DNA from 3 places in the Mesorhizobium sanjuanii genome. Region 2 is predicted to be linked to each of the others. Evidence: riboswitches for the same ligand, from Rfam matches in the RefSeq annotation. Region 2 holds a riboswitch; each other region holds the start of a gene.
The links. A riboswitch is a leader RNA that binds a small molecule or an ion and turns the genes downstream of it on or off. The one in region 2 is predicted to bind thiamine pyrophosphate.
Positions count from the first base shown of each region.

Region 1: it holds a riboswitch for thiamine pyrophosphate, as region 2 does, so the genes downstream of both, thiB (thiamine ABC transporter substrate binding subunit) here and thiC (phosphomethylpyrimidine synthase ThiC) in region 2, are expected to answer to the same signal.
Region 3: it holds a riboswitch for thiamine pyrophosphate, as region 2 does, so the genes downstream of both, CN311_RS23600 (YkoF family thiamine/hydroxymethylpyrimidine-binding protein) here and thiC (phosphomethylpyrimidine synthase ThiC) in region 2, are expected to answer to the same signal.

Region 1 is NZ_NWQG01000052.1:208-6,382, reverse strand. Features, by position in the region: gene CN311_RS10505 (ABC-F family ATP-binding cassette domain-containing protein) at 1-912, opposite strand, end outside; gene CN311_RS10500 (thiamine diphosphokinase) at 916-1,560, opposite strand; TPP riboswitch at 1,675-1,789, shown strand; gene thiB (thiamine ABC transporter substrate binding subunit) at 1,833-2,831, shown strand; gene thiP (thiamine/thiamine pyrophosphate ABC transporter permease) at 2,840-4,456, shown strand; gene thiQ (thiamine ABC transporter ATP-binding protein) at 4,453-5,238, shown strand; partial or broken gene CN311_RS10480 (M48 family metalloprotease) at 5,499-6,175, shown strand, end outside.
Region 2 is NZ_NWQG01000172.1:14,874-21,048, reverse strand. Features, by position in the region: gene CN311_RS23330 (hydroxymethylpyrimidine/phosphomethylpyrimidine kinase) at 1-177, opposite strand, end outside; gene CN311_RS23325 (thiamine phosphate synthase) at 168-773, opposite strand; gene CN311_RS23320 (thiazole synthase) at 773-1,543, opposite strand; gene thiS (sulfur carrier protein ThiS) at 1,545-1,742, opposite strand; gene thiO (glycine oxidase ThiO) at 1,711-2,712, opposite strand; gene thiC (phosphomethylpyrimidine synthase ThiC) at 2,709-4,544, opposite strand; TPP riboswitch at 4,648-4,764, opposite strand; gene queE (7-carboxy-7-deazaguanine synthase QueE) at 5,042-5,779, opposite strand; gene queD (6-carboxytetrahydropterin synthase QueD) at 5,776-6,132, opposite strand; gene queC (7-cyano-7-deazaguanine synthase QueC) at 6,132-6,175, opposite strand, start outside.
Region 3 is NZ_NWQG01000174.1:4,802-10,976, reverse strand. Features, by position in the region: gene CN311_RS23615 (hydantoinase/oxoprolinase family protein) at 1-21, shown strand, start outside; gene CN311_RS23610 (hydantoinase B/oxoprolinase family protein) at 47-1,846, shown strand; gene CN311_RS23605 (DMT family transporter) at 1,916-2,839, shown strand; TPP riboswitch at 2,918-3,030, shown strand; gene CN311_RS23600 (YkoF family thiamine/hydroxymethylpyrimidine-binding protein) at 3,021-3,629, shown strand; gene CN311_RS23595 (siderophore-interacting protein) at 3,644-4,735, opposite strand; gene fhuB (Fe(3+)-hydroxamate ABC transporter permease FhuB) at 4,728-6,175, opposite strand, start outside.

The DNA of each region.
Region 1 (6,175 bases), on a different contig from region 2:
GCGGGTCGAGAACCCCTTGACCACCGTAAGATCGCCAAAGCTCTTCTCGATGTTTTTCGCCTCGATGACCAGCTTGCCGGATTCCGCCGCGTCGCTGGCCACCATGGTCGCCGTGCCCTCCGCGCCGCGATGGCCGCGAAAGCGCTGGCGCATGGTCTGCAATTCGCCGAGCCGACGCATGTTGCGCTTGCGCCGCGCCGTCACGCCGTAGCGCAGCCAGTGCTCCTCGCGCACGATCTGGCGGCCGAGCTTGTGCTGCTCACGCTCTTCCTCCTCCAATACCTGGTCGCGCCATTCCTCGAAATGGCCGAAACCCTTGTCGAGCCTGCGGGTCTGGCCGCGGTCAAGCCAGACGGTGGCGCGAGACACGCGCTCGAGGAAGCGGCGATCGTGCGAGATGACGATCAGCGCCGAGGAGGTACGGCTGAGCTCCTCCTCCAGCCATTCGATGACCGAGAGGTCAAGATGGTTGGTCGGCTCATCGAGGAGAAGAATGTCGGGCTCCGGCGCCATGACGCGGGCGAGCGCCGCGCGCCGTGCTTCGCCGCCGGAAAGGTCGTTCGGCCGCTCCTCGCCGGAGAGGCCGAGATGCTCCATCAGATAGGTGGCGCGGTAGGGATCGTCGGCCGGACCGAGCCCCGCCTCGACATAGGCGCGGACATTGGCGAAACCATCCATGTCGGGCATCTGAGGCAGATAGCGCACCGTTGCCGAAGGCTGGCGGAACACCTCGCCGTCCTGCGGCTCGATCAGGCCAGCGGCGATCTTCAGCAGCGTCGACTTGCCCGAGCCGTTGCGGCCGACCAGGGCGATCTTGTCGCCCGCCGATGCCGTCAGCTCCGCGCCGTCGAGCAGCGGCGTGCCGCCAAAGGTCAGTTTTATCCCGTCGAGATTGAGAAGCGGCGGCGCCATGCATCAACTTTCGGGAAGCGGGTAGGGATGGGCGAGCAACAGCGCACGGCCATGGTCCAGCGCGATCTCGAGCCTGCCCTTGACCTCGTTGGAAATGGTCAGCGATGAGCCGAACGCGACCTCGACATGGTTCAGCGGCCATTTGGCGCCGGTCACGGTCAGGCCGGAAAGATCGGAGAAGCCGAGGATCGAAAAGAGCGTCCCGCCGGCATAGTCGAAGCCGGCCTTGCCCGGCAACAGGGGGACGCCTTCCTGGGCGCCGCTGGTCAACAGCACCTTCGTCCCTTCTTCAGCCAGCCGGACGCCGAGCGCCAGATGCAGGAACGCGTGGTCGGCGCGCTTGCCGCCGAACGCGCCGGCGAGCACGAGGCTGGTCGCGCCGCGTTCGAGGGCGGCGGCGATGGCGAGTTCGCCGTCGGTGCTGTCCTTCTCGGCGGGAAACACTTTTCGTGGCACTGCCGCCAGATCGTCCGGCAGATCGGCTGGCACGGAATCGAAATCGCCGACCCAGAGTTCCGGCGTCAGGCCCAGCAGACGAGCATGGCCGATGCCGGCATCGGCGGCGATGACGCGCGAGCCTTCGACCTGGCGGTCGAGCAGCGGCGTGCGGATGAGATCGCCGCCAAGCAGGATGGTGAATGTGCTCATATCGCGTGGCCCTTACCAGCCCTGCCCCGGAAACGAAAGACGAAACGCAAGGCCATGCCTTGGCCGTCGGCAAACTTCCGCTTGCGCGGCACTTCGGCCGGGCTTATGTGTCGAAACGCTCTAACGGGGTGCCGGACGCGATCTTCGCGGACCGGCTGAGAGGCAAACCTGCCAACCCGCTGAACCTGATCCGGTTTGTACCGGCGGAGGGATTAGACGTTTCGGACAACCCGACGCCTCAATTCCTTTCAATGCGAACGAAGGAGGCGCCGATGCGCACGCTTTTATACTCCCTTATCTCGGCAATTGTGCTTGCTGGCTCCGTGCCGGCATCCGCGCAGGACAAACTCACCGTCTATACCTATGAGAGCTTCACCGCAGAATGGGGTCCAGGCCCCGCAGTGAAGAAAGCATTCGAGGCCGAATGCGGCTGCACTCTTGATTTCGTCTCGGTCGCCGACGGCGTGGCGCTGCTCAACCGCGTCAGGCTGGAAGGGGCGGCGACCAAGGCCGACATCGTGCTCGGCCTCGACACCAATCTGACCACCGAGGCCAAGGCGACCGGGTTGTTTGCGCCGCATGGCGGGGTCTCGGATGTCAATGTGCCGGGCGGCTGGAGCGACGATATTTTCGTGCCGTTCGACTATGGCTATTTCGCTGTCGTCTACGACACCGAAAAGCTGAAGACGCCGCCGAAGAGCCTGAAGGAATTGGTCGAGGGCGATGCCGCCGACAAGATCGTCATCCAGGATCCGCGGACCTCGACGCCGGGTCTCGGCCTGCTTCTTTGGGTAAAGTCGGTCTATGGCGACAAGGCGCCGGAAGCCTGGGCCAAACTTAAGGCAAAGGTGCTGACAGTGACGCCAGGCTGGAGCGAGGCCTACGGCCTGTTCACCAAGGGCGAGGCGCCGATGGTGCTGTCCTACACCACTTCGCCGGCTTACCACATGGTTGCCGAAAACACCCAACGCTACCAGGCTGCCTCCTTCGAGGAGGGCGAGTATCTGCAAATCGAGGTTGCCGGCATCACCACTTCAGGCGCGAAGAACCCGCTGGCGCAAAAGTTTATCACCTTTATGACTGGGCCGAAATTTCAGGACGTCATTCCCGAGACCAACTGGATGTTCCCGGCCGGCAAGACCGACAAGCCGCTCAATCCGGCCTTCGACAAATTGGTCAAGCCGACCAAGACCTTGCTGTTCAGCCCCGATGAGGTCGCGGCCAATCGCAAGGCCTGGGTCGACGAGTGGCTGGCGGTGATGAGCAAATAGCCACCGCGATGCCGGCGCGTCCGACTGATCCCCGCATCACCGCCGGCGTCATCGCGCTTGCGGCGATCGCGCTTCTGATCGGCGGCGCGTTCGCCGGGCTGATCCTCGAAGGCGCGCGCGACTTGTCCGGTGCTGCGTCCGCCTTCGATCCCTATCTCTTCCGCGTCGCCCGCTTCACTCTCTGGCAGGCGCTTCTCTCGACTCTGCTTTCAGTGGTGCCGGCGCTGTTTGTGGCTCGCGCCCTGTCGCGGCACCCGCGCTTTTTCGGTCGCGGCTTCATCCTGCAGCTTTTTGCCGTGCCGCTGGCGCTGCCGGCCATCGTCGCGGCGCTCGGCGTTCTGGCCCTCTATGGCCGGGCCGGCTATTTCGCCGACATTCTCAGTCAGATCGGCGGCCAAAGCTGGCCCGGCATCTACGGCCTGTCCGGCATTCTCGTCGCCCATGTCTTCTTCAATCTGCCGCTCAGCGTGCGGCTGTTCCTTGAAGCGCTGGGAACGGTGCCGGCCGACCAGTGGCGGCTGGCGAGCCAACTCGGTATGGGCGCCAGACCGGCCTTCCGGCTGATCGAATGGCCGGTGCTGCGGGCGGCATTGCCCGGCGTCGCCGGGCTCGTCTTCATGCTCTGCATCACCTCTTTCACCATCGTGCTGACGCTGGGCGGCGGGCCGGCCGCGACGACACTGGAAGTCGCCATCTACCAGGCGCTGCGCTTCGATTTCGATCCGGCCCGCGCGGTGACGCTGACACTGCTGCAGATTGGCCTGACATTCGTCGTGGTGCTGGCATTGATGCGGCTTGGCGCCAATACGGTCGGCGACGCCAATTTGCCGGTAGCGCCGCGCCGGTATCTTTCGGCGGGCGCCGCCGAGACATCGCTGAACGCTTTGGTGATCATCGCCGCGCTGGTGTTCGTCGGCGGGCCGATGGCGGCCACGGTGGCTGCAGGCCTTGGCGCCGATCTCGGCCGACTGGCGGGCGAGAGCGCGGTGCGGCAGGCGACACTGACCAGCGCCGTGCTCGCCTTGCTGTCGGCGTTGCTTTCGGTGGCGCTGTCGCTGTCGCTGATCATGGCGCGGCGGGCGCTGGCCTTGAGCCGCGGCATTGGCGCCAGGACGCTGCTCGAACACGCCACCGATACCGGCGCCGGCTTCGTCCTCGTCGTGCCGCCCATCGTCATCGGCGCCGGCTGGTTCCTGTTGCTGCGCACGGTCAGCGATGTCTTCGCCATCGCTCCGGTCATGGTCGTTGCCGTCAACGCGGTGATGGCAATGCCCTTTGCCATCCGTGCGGTCCGCCCCGCCTACGATGCGGCGAGCGAACGCCATGAACGGCTCTGCGCACAACTCGGTATTTCCGGCTGGAACCGGCTCCGGCTGGTCGACTGGCCGTCGCTCAGGCGGCCGCTCGCCACCGGCTTTGCCTTCGCCATGGCGCTGTCGCTCGGCGATCTCGGCGTCATTGCGCTGTTCGGCAGCGATTCGGTACAGACATTGCCCTATCTCTTGCTGGCGCGCATGGGCAGCTATCGCACGGCGGATGCCGCCGGGCTGGCGCTGCTGCTCGGTTTCGTCTGCCTCGCGCTGGTCCTTGCCGCCGACCGGCTGGGACGAGGAGAAAGAACATGACGCCTGCCGGGAAAGTTGCCGGAGTGGAGAAAGGCGCGGCGGTGCGGCTGGAACAAGTCTCGTTCAGCTATGGCGAAGCGCCGTTCCTGTTCGATGTCGAGTTCGCGGCGTCGAAGATAACCGCGATCATGGGGCCGAGCGGCTCGGGAAAATCGACGCTGCTCAATCTGGTGGCCGGGTTCGAGACGCCGCGATCGGGACGCGTGCTGATCGGCGGCGCCGATGTCGGCACCGAACCGCCTTCGGCGCGGCCGGTGTCGATGGTGTTCCAGGAAAACAATCTCTTTGCCCATCTTTCCGTCGAACGCAATGTCGGGCTCGGCCGTTCGCCTTCGCTCAGGCTGACCGAGGCCGACCATGCCGCCGTCGCCGAGGCGCTCAAGCGCGTCGGTCTCACCGGCAAGCAACAGCGCCTGCCGCGCGAACTCTCGGGCGGCGAGCGGCAACGCGTGGCGCTCGCCCGCGTCCTGGTGCGGGACCGGCCGGTGCTCCTGCTCGACGAGCCATTCGCCTCGCTTGGGCCGGCCCTGCGCGACGATATGCTCGATCTCGTGGCCGGCGTTCATGCGGAGCGGGGCATGACGGTGGTGTTCGTCACGCACCAGCCGGAAGATGCGCGCCGCGTCAGTCAGAACATGGTGTTCCTGGACAATGGCACGGTTGCCGCGACGGGTGTCGCCGCTGATTTCTTCGACCGCTCTGGACCGGAAGCTTTCCGGCGCTATCTCGGTGCAGGTCCGTTTGGCGACGGATCACGAGATGTTGCCCGGAAGCGGACATAATTTATGGCCAAACCGGCTTCAGGCGATGCGACGTTTGCTTGCCATGGTGTGAGTAGTGTGGCTAGGTCGGCCCATACCGGTCCGGTCCGGCGCAGGCCGTGATTTGCGACTACGGCGCCACGCGCCCTATTCGAGGCGCAAAGGGTGCGGTAGCAGTTTGATTTTGTGCATGTCTTTCCGAAAATCGGCATCGATTTTCGAAGTCGTGCGTTGAGACCCGAAAGGAAGCTGTTCTGCCAACTGGCACTGACAGAGTGAGGATGAATTCGCTGGCGCGCTTTCTCGTGCTGGCCGGCTTTGCCGTGGCGCTGGCAAGCTGCCAGATGTTCACGCCTCCCGACGTCCAGGAATCCGGCTTTCAGCCTTCCGACAAGCCGATCACGGTCGACAACGTCGCCGCCAACAGCAAGCTCGCCGAAATGGCGAAGGCGCAGCATCCGCGCATCCTGGCCACCTATGGCGGCGAATATTCCGATCCTAAGCTGGAGCGCATGGTCGCCAAGGTCGTCGGCCGCCTGACCGTGGTGTCGGCCAACCCGACCCAGACCTACCGCATCACCATCCTCAATTCGCCCAACGTCAACGCCTTCGCGTTGCCGGGCGGCTATCTCTACATCACCCGCGGGCTGCTGGCGCTGGCCAACGATTCGGCCGAGCTTGCCGCGGTCATCGCGCATGAGATGGGCCATGTCACCGCGAACCATGGCCTGCAGCGCCAGCAATTGGAGGCCGAGGAGGGGTTGGCGACCAAGGTGGTTTCCGATGTGCTCGGCGATAGCCCGACAGCCAAGGCGGCGCTGATCCGCGGCAAGCTCAGGTTGGCGCAATTCTCGCGCAACCAGGAGCTCGAGGCCGACGCCATCGGCATCAAGTCGATCGGCGAGGCGGGTTTCGATCCCTATGCCGCCGGCCGCTTCCTGCAGTCGATGTCGGCCTA
Region 2 (6,175 bases):
CGGCACAAGCTTGACGTGCTCGACAGCCGAGTGCGTCTGGACTGTCACGGCGGTGATGGCAAGACAACTGCGCAGCCCGAAGGCGGAAACCGTTTCTATATCGCGGGCAATTCCAGCTCCACCGCTGGAGTCCGACCCGCCAACGACAAGCACATGCGGTTCTCGCCTCAGCGCCATCGCTCCGTTTTTTCGATCCATTCTCGTGTGCGCGCTTCGGGATCGGCATTCAGCGTGATGTCGGTGACCACTGCCGCGCTATCGGCGTCCGCCGCGAAAACACCGTTGAGCCTGTCAGGGTTGAGGCCGCCAATGGCGACCAATGGGATTGGCGCGACCCGGCGCTTCCACTCGCCGATCCGTTCGAGCCCTTGCGGCGCCCATTTCATCTTTTTCAGGATGGTGGGATAGATCGGACCGAGTGCGATGTAGTCGGGCATGGCCGCTATGGCCGTCTCCAGTTCGACATCATCATGCGTGCTCAGCCCGAGCCTGACGCCGGCTGCCCGAATCCGCGAACGGTCGGCGGTCTGCAAATCCTCCTGGCCGAGATGGACGAAGGTGCAGCCTTCCTCGATTGCCAGGCGCCAATGGTCGTTGACGATGAGCTGGCACTGATGCTCGGCGCACAAGTCCTTTGCCTTCCGGATTTCGGCGCGCAACCCGGCCTCATCCATGGTCTTGATACGCAGTTGCACCAGCCTGACGCCGAGCGGCGCCAATCGCTCGATCCAGGCGGGGCTGTCGACGATCAGGTAGAAGGGATCAAGCTTCATCAAAAAACCGCCCGGCCGAATGTCGGCGTCGATGGCACGGCGACATCGCGCGGTTCGAGCATTCCCGAACCAAAAGCTTCGCGTCCGGCTTCGACCGCCTTGCCGAATGCGCGCGCCATGCCGACGGGATCGGCCGCCTTGGCGACCGCCGTGTTCAGGAGCACGGCGTCGAATCCGAGCTCCATGACGGTTGCCGCGTGCGATGGCCGTCCGAGCCCCGCATCCACAATCAGTGGAACGTCGGGGAAATGCTTGCGCATCGCGCGCAATGCCGTGATGTTGACCGGCCCGAGGGCCGAACCAATCGGCGCGCACCAAGGCATGAGGACCTTGCAGCCCGCGTCCAGCAGCCGCTCGGCCACGACAAGGTCGTCCGTGGTATAGGGAAATACCGCAAAGTCGTCCTCGCACAGGATGCGCGCGGCTTCGACCAGGCCGAACACGTCCGGTTGCAGCGTGTCCTGATTGCCGATCACTTCGAGCTTGATCCAGCTCGTGCCGAACACTTCGCGCGCCATCTTCGCGGTCGTGACCGCCTCCTTGACGGAGTGGCAGCCGGCGGTGTTGGGCAGGATTCTCGTGCCGAGTGCGCGGATCAGCGACCAGAATTTTTCGCCTTCCCTGCCGCCTGCCATCTCACGCCGCAAGGAGACGGTCACCACCGACGCGTTCGACGCCTTGACCGCATCGGCAAGGATGGCAGGCGAAGGATATTGAGCCGTGCCGAGAAGCAGGCGTGAGGGAAGCGTCGCTCCGAAAAGCTCGAACATGCTAGCCTCCCTGCATAGGCGAGAGGATTTCGATCCGGTCGCCGTCGCTCAACTGGAACTCCGCCCGGTTGGCTTTGTGCACGAGGTCGCTGTTGACGGCGGTCGCCAGCCAGTCGCCCTCATAGTCGAGCGCGGCAAGCAGCGCCGCCAGCGTTGAGGCATCAACCTCAAGCGCTTCGCCGTTGACGATCAGGTTCATTGGCAAGCTCCATGGGTTTGTACTGACTGAAGACGAGTTCGGCCGCCTGGCGCGCCATGGCTGGGGCGAGCAGAAAGCCGTGGCGATAGAGGCCGTTGATCGCGACGGTGCTTCCGCGTGCCTCGACACGCGGCAGATTGTCGAAAAAGGTCGGGCGAACGCCGACACCAGCCTCAACGATCTCAGCCTCGCCGAATGCCGGGTGGAGCGCGCAGGCGGCGCTGAGCAACTCCATCATCGAGCGCGCCGTGACAGGTCCAGTGGACTGGCTCTCGATCATCGTCGCACCAACCATGAAACGGTGGTCGGTGCGCGGCACCACGTAGAGCGGAAAGCGCGGATGAAGCAGCCGGACCGGGCGTGACAGCGAGACATCAGGCGTGCGCAGGATCAGCATCTCGCCACGAACGCCACGCAGCCGGTCGTCGTCCGTCGCCATTCCCGTGCAGTCGATCTGGCGATCGAAACCGGAAATGTGCCGGGCATCGGCGCCGAAGCGAAATTGGACGCCCATCGCCGCGAGCCTGTCATGAAGTGCCGCCATCGTTTGGCGCGGGTCGAGATGGGCTTCGTCGGGGAAGAGCAATCCGCGGCGGAAGCGGCCAGCGAGGTCGGGCTCCAGCAACGCGATCTCATCTTCATCGAAGCCCCGATGACCCGACGTGCGGCTGGCGAACCGCTCGAGTTCGCCCGCATCGCGCGGTGCGGCCACGACCATTGTTCCGGCCCGCGTCACCTGGCCTGGCGTCGCCGCATCCCACCAGTCGGCGGCACCGCGTCCGAGATCCAGCACCGGCTGCTCGGCGCTTTCACGCTCGCACCATGGCGCCAGCATGCCGCCCGCGAACCACGACGCATTGCCGCCGAGGGCATGTCTTGTCTCGGCAACTGTCACCGCCGCGCCGTGTGTGGCGAGCTCGAAGGCGGCCGTGAGGCCAGCGACGCCGGCCCCTTTGACCAGCACTCTCATGGTCGGTCGTGCGCCTGCGGCATGAGCGGTGCGCCGGCCTCGCCCGCCGGCACATAGAGATCGCCGCCCTCGCGATATTTCGCCGCCATCGCCGCCATGCCCTCTTTCTGTGCCTCTGCGCGGATGTCGTGGGAGATGCGCATGGAGCAGAATTTCGGCCCGCACATCGAGCAGAAATGCGCCACCTTGTGCGCCTCCTTGGGCAAGGTCTGGTCGTGGAAGGACCGCGCGGTTTCGGGATCGAGCGACAGGTTGAACTGGTCCTCCCAGCGGAACTCGAAGCGCGCGCGGGAAAGGGCGTCATCCCTGACCTTCGCCGCCGGATGACCCTTCGCCAGGTCGGCGGCGTGGGCCGCGATCTTGTAGGTGATCACGCCAGTCTTGACGTCGTTGCGATCGGGAAGCCCGAGATGCTCCTTCGGCGTGACGTAGCAGAGCATGGCCGTGCCGAACCAGCCGATCATCGCAGCGCCGATACCTGAGGTGATGTGGTCGTAGCCTGGCGCGATGTCGGTCGTCAGCGGTCCAAGCGTATAGAACGGCGCCTCGCCGCAGACAGCGAGCTGCTTGTCCATGTTCTGCTTGATCTTGTGCATCGGCACGTGGCCGGGCCCCTCGATCATCACCTGGCAATCCTTTGCCCAGGCGATTTTCGTCAGCTCGCCGAGCGTTTCCAGCTCTGCAAATTGCGCGGCGTCGTTGGCATCGGCGATCGAGCCCGGACGAAGCCCGTCGCCGAGCGAAAAGGACACATCATAGGCGCGGCAGATGTCGCAGATTTCCGCGAAATGCTCGTAGAGGAAGCTTTCCCGGTGATGATGCAGGCACCATTTGGCCATGATCGAGCCGCCGCGAGAGACGATGCCCGTGACCCGGTCGACGGTCAGCGGGATGTAGTGCAGCCGCACGCCGGCGTGGATGGTGAAGTAGTCGACACCCTGTTCGGCCTGCTCGATCAGCGTGTCGCGGTACACCTCCCAGGTCAGGTCCTCGGCGATGCCGCCGACCTTTTCGAGCGCTTGATAAAGCGGCACCGTGCCGATCGGCACCGGCGCATTGCGCACGATCCAGTCGCGGATGTTGTGGATGTTGCGGCCGGTCGACAGGTCCATCACCGTGTCGGCGCCCCAGCGGATCGCCCAGACCATCTTTTCGACCTCTTCGGCCATCGACGAGGTGACGGCCGAATTGCCGATATTGGCATTGATCTTGACCAGGAAATTGCGGCCGATGATCATCGGCTCGCTCTCCGGGTGGTTGATGTTGGCGGGAATGATCGCCCGCCCGCGCGCCACCTCGTCGCGCACGAACTCCGGCGTGACGAAGTCGGGGATCGCCGCGCCGAAGGCTTCGCCGTCGCGCTCAAGCTTGCCGCGCAGGATCTCGCGGCCGAGGTTCTCGCGGATGGCGACGAACTCCATTTCAGGCGTGATGATGCCGGCGCGCGCATAGGCTAGCTGCGTGACCGCCTTGCCTGCCTTGGCCCTGAGCGGCCGATTGCGAATGGGAAATTCCGGCGTCAGGCGCTCGCCGGTAGCGAACCCATTGTCTTCCGGCTGCACATGCCGGCCGTCATAGGCCTCGACATCGCCGCGCGCCATGATCCAGTCGTGGCGAAGTCGGGCAAGGCCCTTTTCGATGCTGGTTACGACAGTCGGGTCCGTATAGGCGCCGGACGGATCGTAGACGGTGACCGGCGGCTCGCCGGCTGTCGGATGGACGGAGATTTCGCGCATCGGCACTTTGATGTGCGGATGGAGGACGCCGGACTTGTGGATCTTGCGCGAGGCGGGCAGTGGTCCCGTCGAAACAGCGGGGGTAAGGGCATTCATCGTGAGGCTCCTTTGCTCATGCATTGGAGACCCAGTTCTGTGCCGGAAGGATGAAAAGACGCTTCTGCCGACCTGCCGAAACAGGACCTCGGGCGTAAACTCCCGCAAAGCGCTTGCACCGTCCCTACGCCAGTATGAACTGGATCAGGTTCAACGGGTCACTGCGCCGCGAAAGCCAGCAGTATCTCAGCCCCTTGCCGGGACTCCCCTGGTGAATGCCTCAGGTTGAACGGGCCGGCGCTATTTTGTCAAGCGCATTCGTCCCGCAGCGGTGATCGACGACCAAACAAACCCAGCGGAAAAGCATGCTAGTATCGAGAGCAAGTGACGCCCCAGAGCAGCGGTGAAGCGCCCCCAATAAGGCGAGCCCTCATGCGGATTCGGTGCCTTTTCCAGCACGGTATTTTCGGGGCTTTCCGGAACAACGCTGCTGCCACCCAGTTGGGTGAGATTGCTATAGATGTCTGTCTTGCTCGTCGGCAATCCTTCCCCTTCGGCTAGACGCCCCGTTTGTTTCCCCAGAGCAGAACATGAAGCTGCGGCAGTACACGCGCCTCGAACCACCTGTCACGGGTCACCTTTTCAACCAGCCATTCCATGCGTTTCATCACACCGGCCATGTCGATCAACGCGCCTTCGTTGCCGGGACGGGGCGGCGTATGGTTGCCGGGCTGCAGATAGACGGGTAATTGCGGGTAGCGCGCCGCGGCGTCCTTGGCATAGGCATAGTCATCATCGTCGAAGACAACGAGCTTGAGCGCCATCCGCGGCTTATCCTGCGCCGCCTCTACGCAAGTGTCGAATGCGGCCCAATCCGTCGTCATTTCGCTTGAGGGCGGCTTGGGGCTGAGCACCAGCACGTCGAGATCAGCGAACCATTGCTTAGGCACCGAGCCTTGGGTTTCCAATGCAAAGCGGTAGCCCTCACCATGCCCGCGGTCGATCAGCCCGCCCAGCGGCTGGATGGCCGGATTGCCGCCCGACAGCGACACCATCAGGGGCTGACCGCCGGAAAGCGCAATGACCTTTTGCCAGACCGCGTCGGTTGACATCATCTCCCAATCACGGCGGAAGCGACGGTCCACCGCATGCAGGCTGTCGCACCAGGAACAGCGATAATCGCACCCGCCGGTTCTTACGAACACCGTCGGCAAGCCGATCAGCATGCCTTCGCCCTGAATGGTCGGCCCAAAAATCTCGCTCACGCGGATTCCGGGCTGCATTGCGTTAGTCATGGCCGGTATTCCGCCCAGGTTTTCGGCGTCTCGCTCACCCGCACGGCGGAGGTTTGTGGTAGCCGCACCTTGCACCAGTCGTAGAAGTGCCTAGCCAGACATTCCGCTGTCACACGGTCATGCCCCAGCACGTCGTTAAGATGCCGATGGTCGAACGTCCCATCGATGTAGTGCTTGAGCGCCGCCAAGTCTTGGTAGTCGCGCACAAAGCCATGTTCGTTCAGTTCGCCACCTGAAAGCTCCACTACGACGATGTAGTTGTGGCCGTGCAGACGTGCGCACTGATGATCTGGTGGCAAGGAGGTGAGCTGATGCGAGGCCGAGAAGTGGAACTCTTTGGTAATGCGGAACATCACGCGCTCCTTGTCTGGATAGCGTGGAGCCAGAAGTCTGCGT
Region 3 (6,175 bases), on a different contig from region 2:
CTCGTCGTCGACATCATCTAACCCCGCAACCGCGTGAGGTAACGCCATGGACGCCATCAACAAAGCTGAGCTCGACGTCGCGGAGCGGCGGGTGGATCCCTTCCTGATGTCGGTGCTCAAGAGCCGCTTCGAGGCGATCGTGCGCGAGATGACGCTGGTCGTCATGCGGGCGAGCCGCTCGGCGGTGATCAAGAACGCGCGCGACTTCTCCTGCGCCATCCTGACCTACGACCATAGGCTGGTCTCGGTCGAGGACGCGCTGCCGATCCATGTCATGTCGATGGACATGGCGACGCGGCCGCTGACCGACCTCTTCGACGACATTACGCAAGGCGACATCTTCCTCAACAACTGCCCCTATACCGGCGGCACCCATCACGCCGACCTGATCATGACGATGCCGGTGTTTTACGAGGGTGTGCCGCTGTTCTGGGTCGTCGCGCTGTCGCACCACGCCGACACCGGCGCGCCGGTGCCGTCGACCTATCTGCCCTTCGCCAAGAACATCTTCGAGGAGGGCATGCATTTTCCCTGCGTGCGGGTGGCGCAGAACTACCAGGAGAAGAAGGACATCCTGCGCATCGGCACCATGCGCAACCGCGTGCCCGACATGTGGCTGGGCGATGTGCGCGCGCAGATCGGCGCCTGCCGGACCGGCGAGCGCCGCATTGGCGAACTGTTCACACGCTATGGCCGCGAGACAATCATGGGCTTCGTCGAGGACTGGTTCGACTATGGCGCGCGCTGCGCCAAGGCGGCGATCGCCAAATTGCCCGCTGGCAGCTACAGCTATGAAACGCGGCACGACCCGGTGCCCGGCGTGGCCGACGAGGGCATTCCGGTGCGGCTAACCATCCATGTCGACCCGGCCAAGGGCGAGATCGTCGTCGATGCGCGCGACAATATCGACAATGTGCCGGGCGGCCTGAACCTGTCCGAGAACACCGCCACTGGCTCCTGCCGCATCGGCGTCTTCAACAATCTGGACGAAAGCATCCCGCACAATGAGGGCGCCAAGTCGCAGATCAAGGTGCTGCTGCGCGAGGGAAGCGTCGTGGGCAAGCCGAAATATCCGGTCGGCACCTCGGTCGCCACCACCAATGTCAACGACCGGCTGATGATCGCCGGCAATTGTGTCTTCTCGCGGATGGGCGCGCCATACGGACAGGCCGAGAGCGGCTCGCATCTTCCCGCTGGCGTCGGCGTCATCTCTGGCGAGGATCCGTTCAAGAACGGCAAATCCTATGTCAACCAGGTCTTCGTCGGCTATGCCGGCGGCGGTGCCCGGCACGGCTATGACGGCTGGCTGACCTATTGCGGCCCGGCCAATGCCGGCCTTATCCAACTCGACTCGGTCGAGGTCGACGAATCCATGTATCCGATCGTCATCGAGCGTCGCGGCGTGCTGCCGGGCTCGCAGGGCTTTGGCGAGTTCGAAGGCGCGCCGGCCACCGGCGGCGTCTTCTACCCGCTCGACCACGACATGACGATCGTCTACGCGGCCGACGGCACCTCGTTTCCGCCGCGCGGCGTGCTGGGCGGCGGCGACGGCAAGGAGAGCGAATCCATCAAGGTCCGGGGTGGCGACAGGATCGTGCTGCCGGCGTTCAGCGAGGAGACGATCGAGGACGGCGCCAGGATCGAGTTCACCGCTTGTGGCGGTGGGGGTTACGGCGATCCGCTGAAACGCGAGCCGAGACGCGTCGTGGCGACCGTCAATCGCGGCTGGCTGAGCCGGGAGGATGCCGAGACAGTCTATGGCGTTGCGTTGACGGATGCGGCCGAGCCCGGCCTGCTGATGGTCGACGAGGCACGGACGGCGGAGCTTCGCGCCAGTCGGCGCTGACTGGAAAGCCTTCTGCACTGAGACCGGAAAGGGAGGGCGCCTGGCCAAGGCCGGGCGCATGATGCGGCCATGCATGAAGATCGACCGATATCCCTGGCACGATTCCGCCTGGCGGATGCCGCGCTGTTGCTGCTTGCCGCGGCGATCTATGGCGGCATCTTTGCGGTGAACCGCCTCGCCGCGGAAGCGCTCTGGCCGCCTATGGGCTTTGCCTTTCTGCAATCGCTGCTGGCGGGCATTGTCCTGGCGCTGCTTGTGGTGCTCGGCGGACGCTTCGCCCTGTCGGCGGCGCATCTGCGCGCCTATGTCGTCATGGGCGCCCTAGTCGTCGGCCTGCCGATCGGCATATTGGTCAAGGCGGCGGAGCATATCGACGCTTCCGTGCTGACGCTGGTGCTCTGCCTCTCCCCCATCCTCACTCTGCTCATCGGTGTGGCGGCCGGGCTCGAGCGTTTCGACCAGCGTACCTTATTCGGGATGCTTCTGGGCATAGCTGGCGTGGCGGTCATCATGGCGCCCGGCGCCGGCGTCATCGGCGACGGTGGCATGTTCTGGTTCCTGGTCGCCCTTTCGGCGCCGCTGATGTTCGCCGCCGCCAACAATTGCGCCAAATGGCTGCGGCCGGCGGATGCCACGTCGGCCGCCATGGCCGCCGGAACGCTGCTGGGTGCCGCGGCCGTGGCAGGCGTGGTGATGCTGGTGCTCGGCAGCGCGGTGCTGCCGCCCGGCGGCATTATGTCGGGGCTGCTGCCGCTCGTCATCGCCACGGCGATCAACGCCGTCTTCTTCTGGCTTTTCTTCGCGCTGGTCGCGCGCATCGGCCCAGCGCGCTTCTCGCTGTTCAACTATCTCGCGGTAGCAGCCGGAATTCTCTGGAGCCTGGTTTTCTTCGGCGAACAGCCGGGCGCGCTGTTCTGGCTGGCGCTGCTGCTGATGATGGCCGGGATGTATCTGGCACTGTCGCGCAAGGCCGGGCCGGCGGCTGCGGCGTGAACTCGGCGCATGCGACATCGCTGCGCGATCATGCGAGCGCCCGCTGCTTGCGCATGTCGGATGCCGGTGTTAGGTGTGCCCTATCGACAGGGGCGCCCCGCATTGCCGGGGCTGAGATGTAAGGCGCCAAGCCTTCGGTCCCTCAAGCTGATCTGGGTAATGCCAGCGGAGCGAGGCGACCGTGTTTTCAGGTGCACAGATTTCACTCTATCCGATGTGCGACGATTTCGTCGGCGTCATCCTCGGGGCGCTTTCGGCGTTCGACCCATATCGGGCGAATTTCCGCATCGAGACCGACGACATCTCGACGCTGATCGTCGGTCCGCCCGAACAGCTGTTCCCGGCCATGCGCGATCTCTTCGCATCGGCGGCGGCAAGCGGCGTGCATTGCGTGTTGTCGGCAACGGTGTCGCGCGGCTGCCCGGGCGAGCCCGACGATCCGATCTGCACGCCGATTTCCGGCGGCAGCCACGAGCTGGCGCTGGCGGAGCGCATCGACGCGGCGCGGGCGCATGTCGACACTGCGGAAAGGCTTGGGCAAGAGGTCGCCGCGCAGTTCTCGCTCTATCCGCTCGGCGAAGGCCATCACATGGACGAGATCTATGGCTGCATCGACTTCCTCAAGGCGTCCGGCGTCTTCGACAAATCGAAGAATTTCTGCACCAAGCTGAGAGGCGATGCCGGACCGGTGTTCGCGACGCTGTCGGAAGCTTTTCTTCGCTTCGGCGCGCCGCAGGGCCATGTCGCGCTCGATCTCACCGTGTCGGCGAACAGCCCGAGCTTGCGATAAGTCGAACCGGTCGGTCAGTCTGTTCGTGCGGTATCGCCCTCGTAACCGCAGCGCCAGTAGGCGACCACGAGATGCGCGTCGCGCGCCAGTTTCCGGTCTTGCCTGAGGTAGGAGCGGATGGCGCGGAAGCTCTTGTGTTCGCAGCCGGCCCAGGCAAAGACGCTGCGCCCGTCCTCGGGCCAACGGACTTGCCGGACCGCATCCTGAAGCAAGGTCGATTTGCCGGGGGCCACGCCGTTCCTGTGCAGCCACTTTATGTCCAGCGAGGCCGGCGAAACCAGCTTCTGCTCCTCGCCGCCATTGGCAACCTCGATGCGGATGACGGCGTGCACGCCTGCCGGCAGCGCCTCGACGATGCGGCCGATCGTGGGCAGGGCGGTTTCGTCGCCGGCAAGCAGGCACCAGTCGGCCACGGGGACCTCGCCGCCACCCGGCCCCGTCATGCCGACGATGTTGCCGATCCGTGCATTGGCGGCAAAGCGCGCGCCGGGCATGCCGTCGCCGTCATGCAGGACGAAGTCGATATCGACCTCTCCCTTGTCGACGTTGATGCGGCGGATCGTGTAGATGCGCACGTCCGGCCGCCGTTCCGCTTCGGGCCATGCCGGGCGGCCATCCTCGCCGGTGACGGGCCAGGCGGGGACGGCGCCATCCCTTGGCAGCAGCAGGCGGACATGAAGTCCGCCCGTGGCGAAGCGTCCGAGGTCGCTGCCGGCCAGGGTCAGCCGCCGCATATGCGGCGTCACGCTGGCGGTCCGCACGACGCGCATCTCGCGGAAATAGGGCAAGGGCTGGCCGGTCGCGCCATCGCCTTGCCAGACGATTGCGGGGTTCTCCACCGAAGCGAAATGCAAAAGATGCTCGGCGATGGAAAGTTTTACATAGGCCAGGGATGTCTCGTCATTGCCCTCTGCGAAAACCCTGAGGCAGCGCTGACAGGCTTCCATGCTGGCCGAACCGAAGGCTGTGTCGATGCGGCTGCAGGCGCCGTCGATGGCGACGTCGCCATGATCGGCAAAATGGGCGCAAAGCCGCTGCATGATGTCTTGCGGACAAGACAGCGCGATCTCGGCGGACGCCTTGAGGTTTCTCGGCATGTCAGCCATGACGCGGTACTCCTTTTGCGAGTAGATGGACGAGATACGGTCCGCCAAGCAGCGAGGCGAACAGGCCGACGGGCAACTCGTATGGAAAGGCCGCCATGCGCGACAGCCAGTCTGATACGATCATCAGAAGCGCACCGACCAGCACCGCGCCGGCGAGGTGAGCTCGGGCGCGGGTAAAGCCGACCAGCCGTGCGAGGTGCGGCGCGATGAGGCCGACAAAGCTCAGCGGTCCGACGAACATCGCGGCAAGTGCGGTCAGGATCGCGGCGAGAACGATCAGCATCAGCCGGCCTTTGGCGACCGGCAGGCCCAGCCCGCGCGCGGTATTTTCGCCGAGCGGCAGGATATCGAGCCAGCGGATGGCGAGAAACAGCGGCAGCGTCAGCAGCACCAGACAGGCGACCATGAGCCAGGCATCGACGCCGGTCGCCTGGCTGGTCGAGCCGCTGAGCCAACGCAGCAGGACGTAGGACTGCGCATTTCCCATCGCGATGGCTGCTGTGATGACGGCGCTGCACAGCGCGCTCATGGCGACGCCGGCCAGCAGCAGCCGCTCGGCGCCGAATTTCGCCCGCGCGCCGATCGCCAGCATGGCGATCAACACCGCCAGCGAACCGAGCACGGACCCGGCAAATTGCCAACCGGGCGCAGCCGCCACGCTGAACGCCAGCACCGCGGTCAGGCCGGCGCCGGCGCCGGTGCCGACGCCCAGCACCTCCGGGCTTGCCAGTGGATTGCCGGTGATGCGCTGGATCACCACGCCTGCCACTGCCAGCATGGCGCCGGCGGCCGCCGCCACGCCGATGCGCGGCGCGCGCCAGGCGGCGAGATCGGCCAGCATGTCGCCGCCGGCGACAGACCAGCCTGCCGGACCACGCCCGAGAATGAGCGCCACCCCTGCGGAGAGAAGCATCGCCAGCAACAACAGCAGGATGATGAGCCAGGGATGGCCGGCCTTGCGCGGAGAAGCGCCATGCGCGCCGAGATCAGGCCATTCGAGCATGCGCAGCCTCGGCAGCAGCCAGAGCAGAACGGGGCCGCCCAGAAGTGCGGTGCCGGCGCCGGTCGGAATGCGTTCGCCGCCAGTGCCGGCCGCCAGTTGCACCAGCCCGTCCGTCAGCCACAGCAGGATGGCGCCGACCAGTGGCGCGGCGAGCAGCTTTTGCCGCAGCGTTCGCGCGCCCGAAAGTGCGGCGAGCGCGGGCGCCGCAAGGCCGACGAAGCCGATGACGCCGACCTCCGCGACCACGGTGGTCGCCATCCACACGGCAAGCGCGATGACGAGGAAGCGGCTGCCGTGACGCGCGATGCCCAGACTGCGCGCCGAGGCGTCGTCAAGGCCAAGAATCGTCAGCGGTCTGAGCAGCAACAGGGCGGCGGCCCCGCCGATCGCAAGCCTGACCGCCAAAGCGATGGCCGGTCCCCAGTCCTGCTGGACAA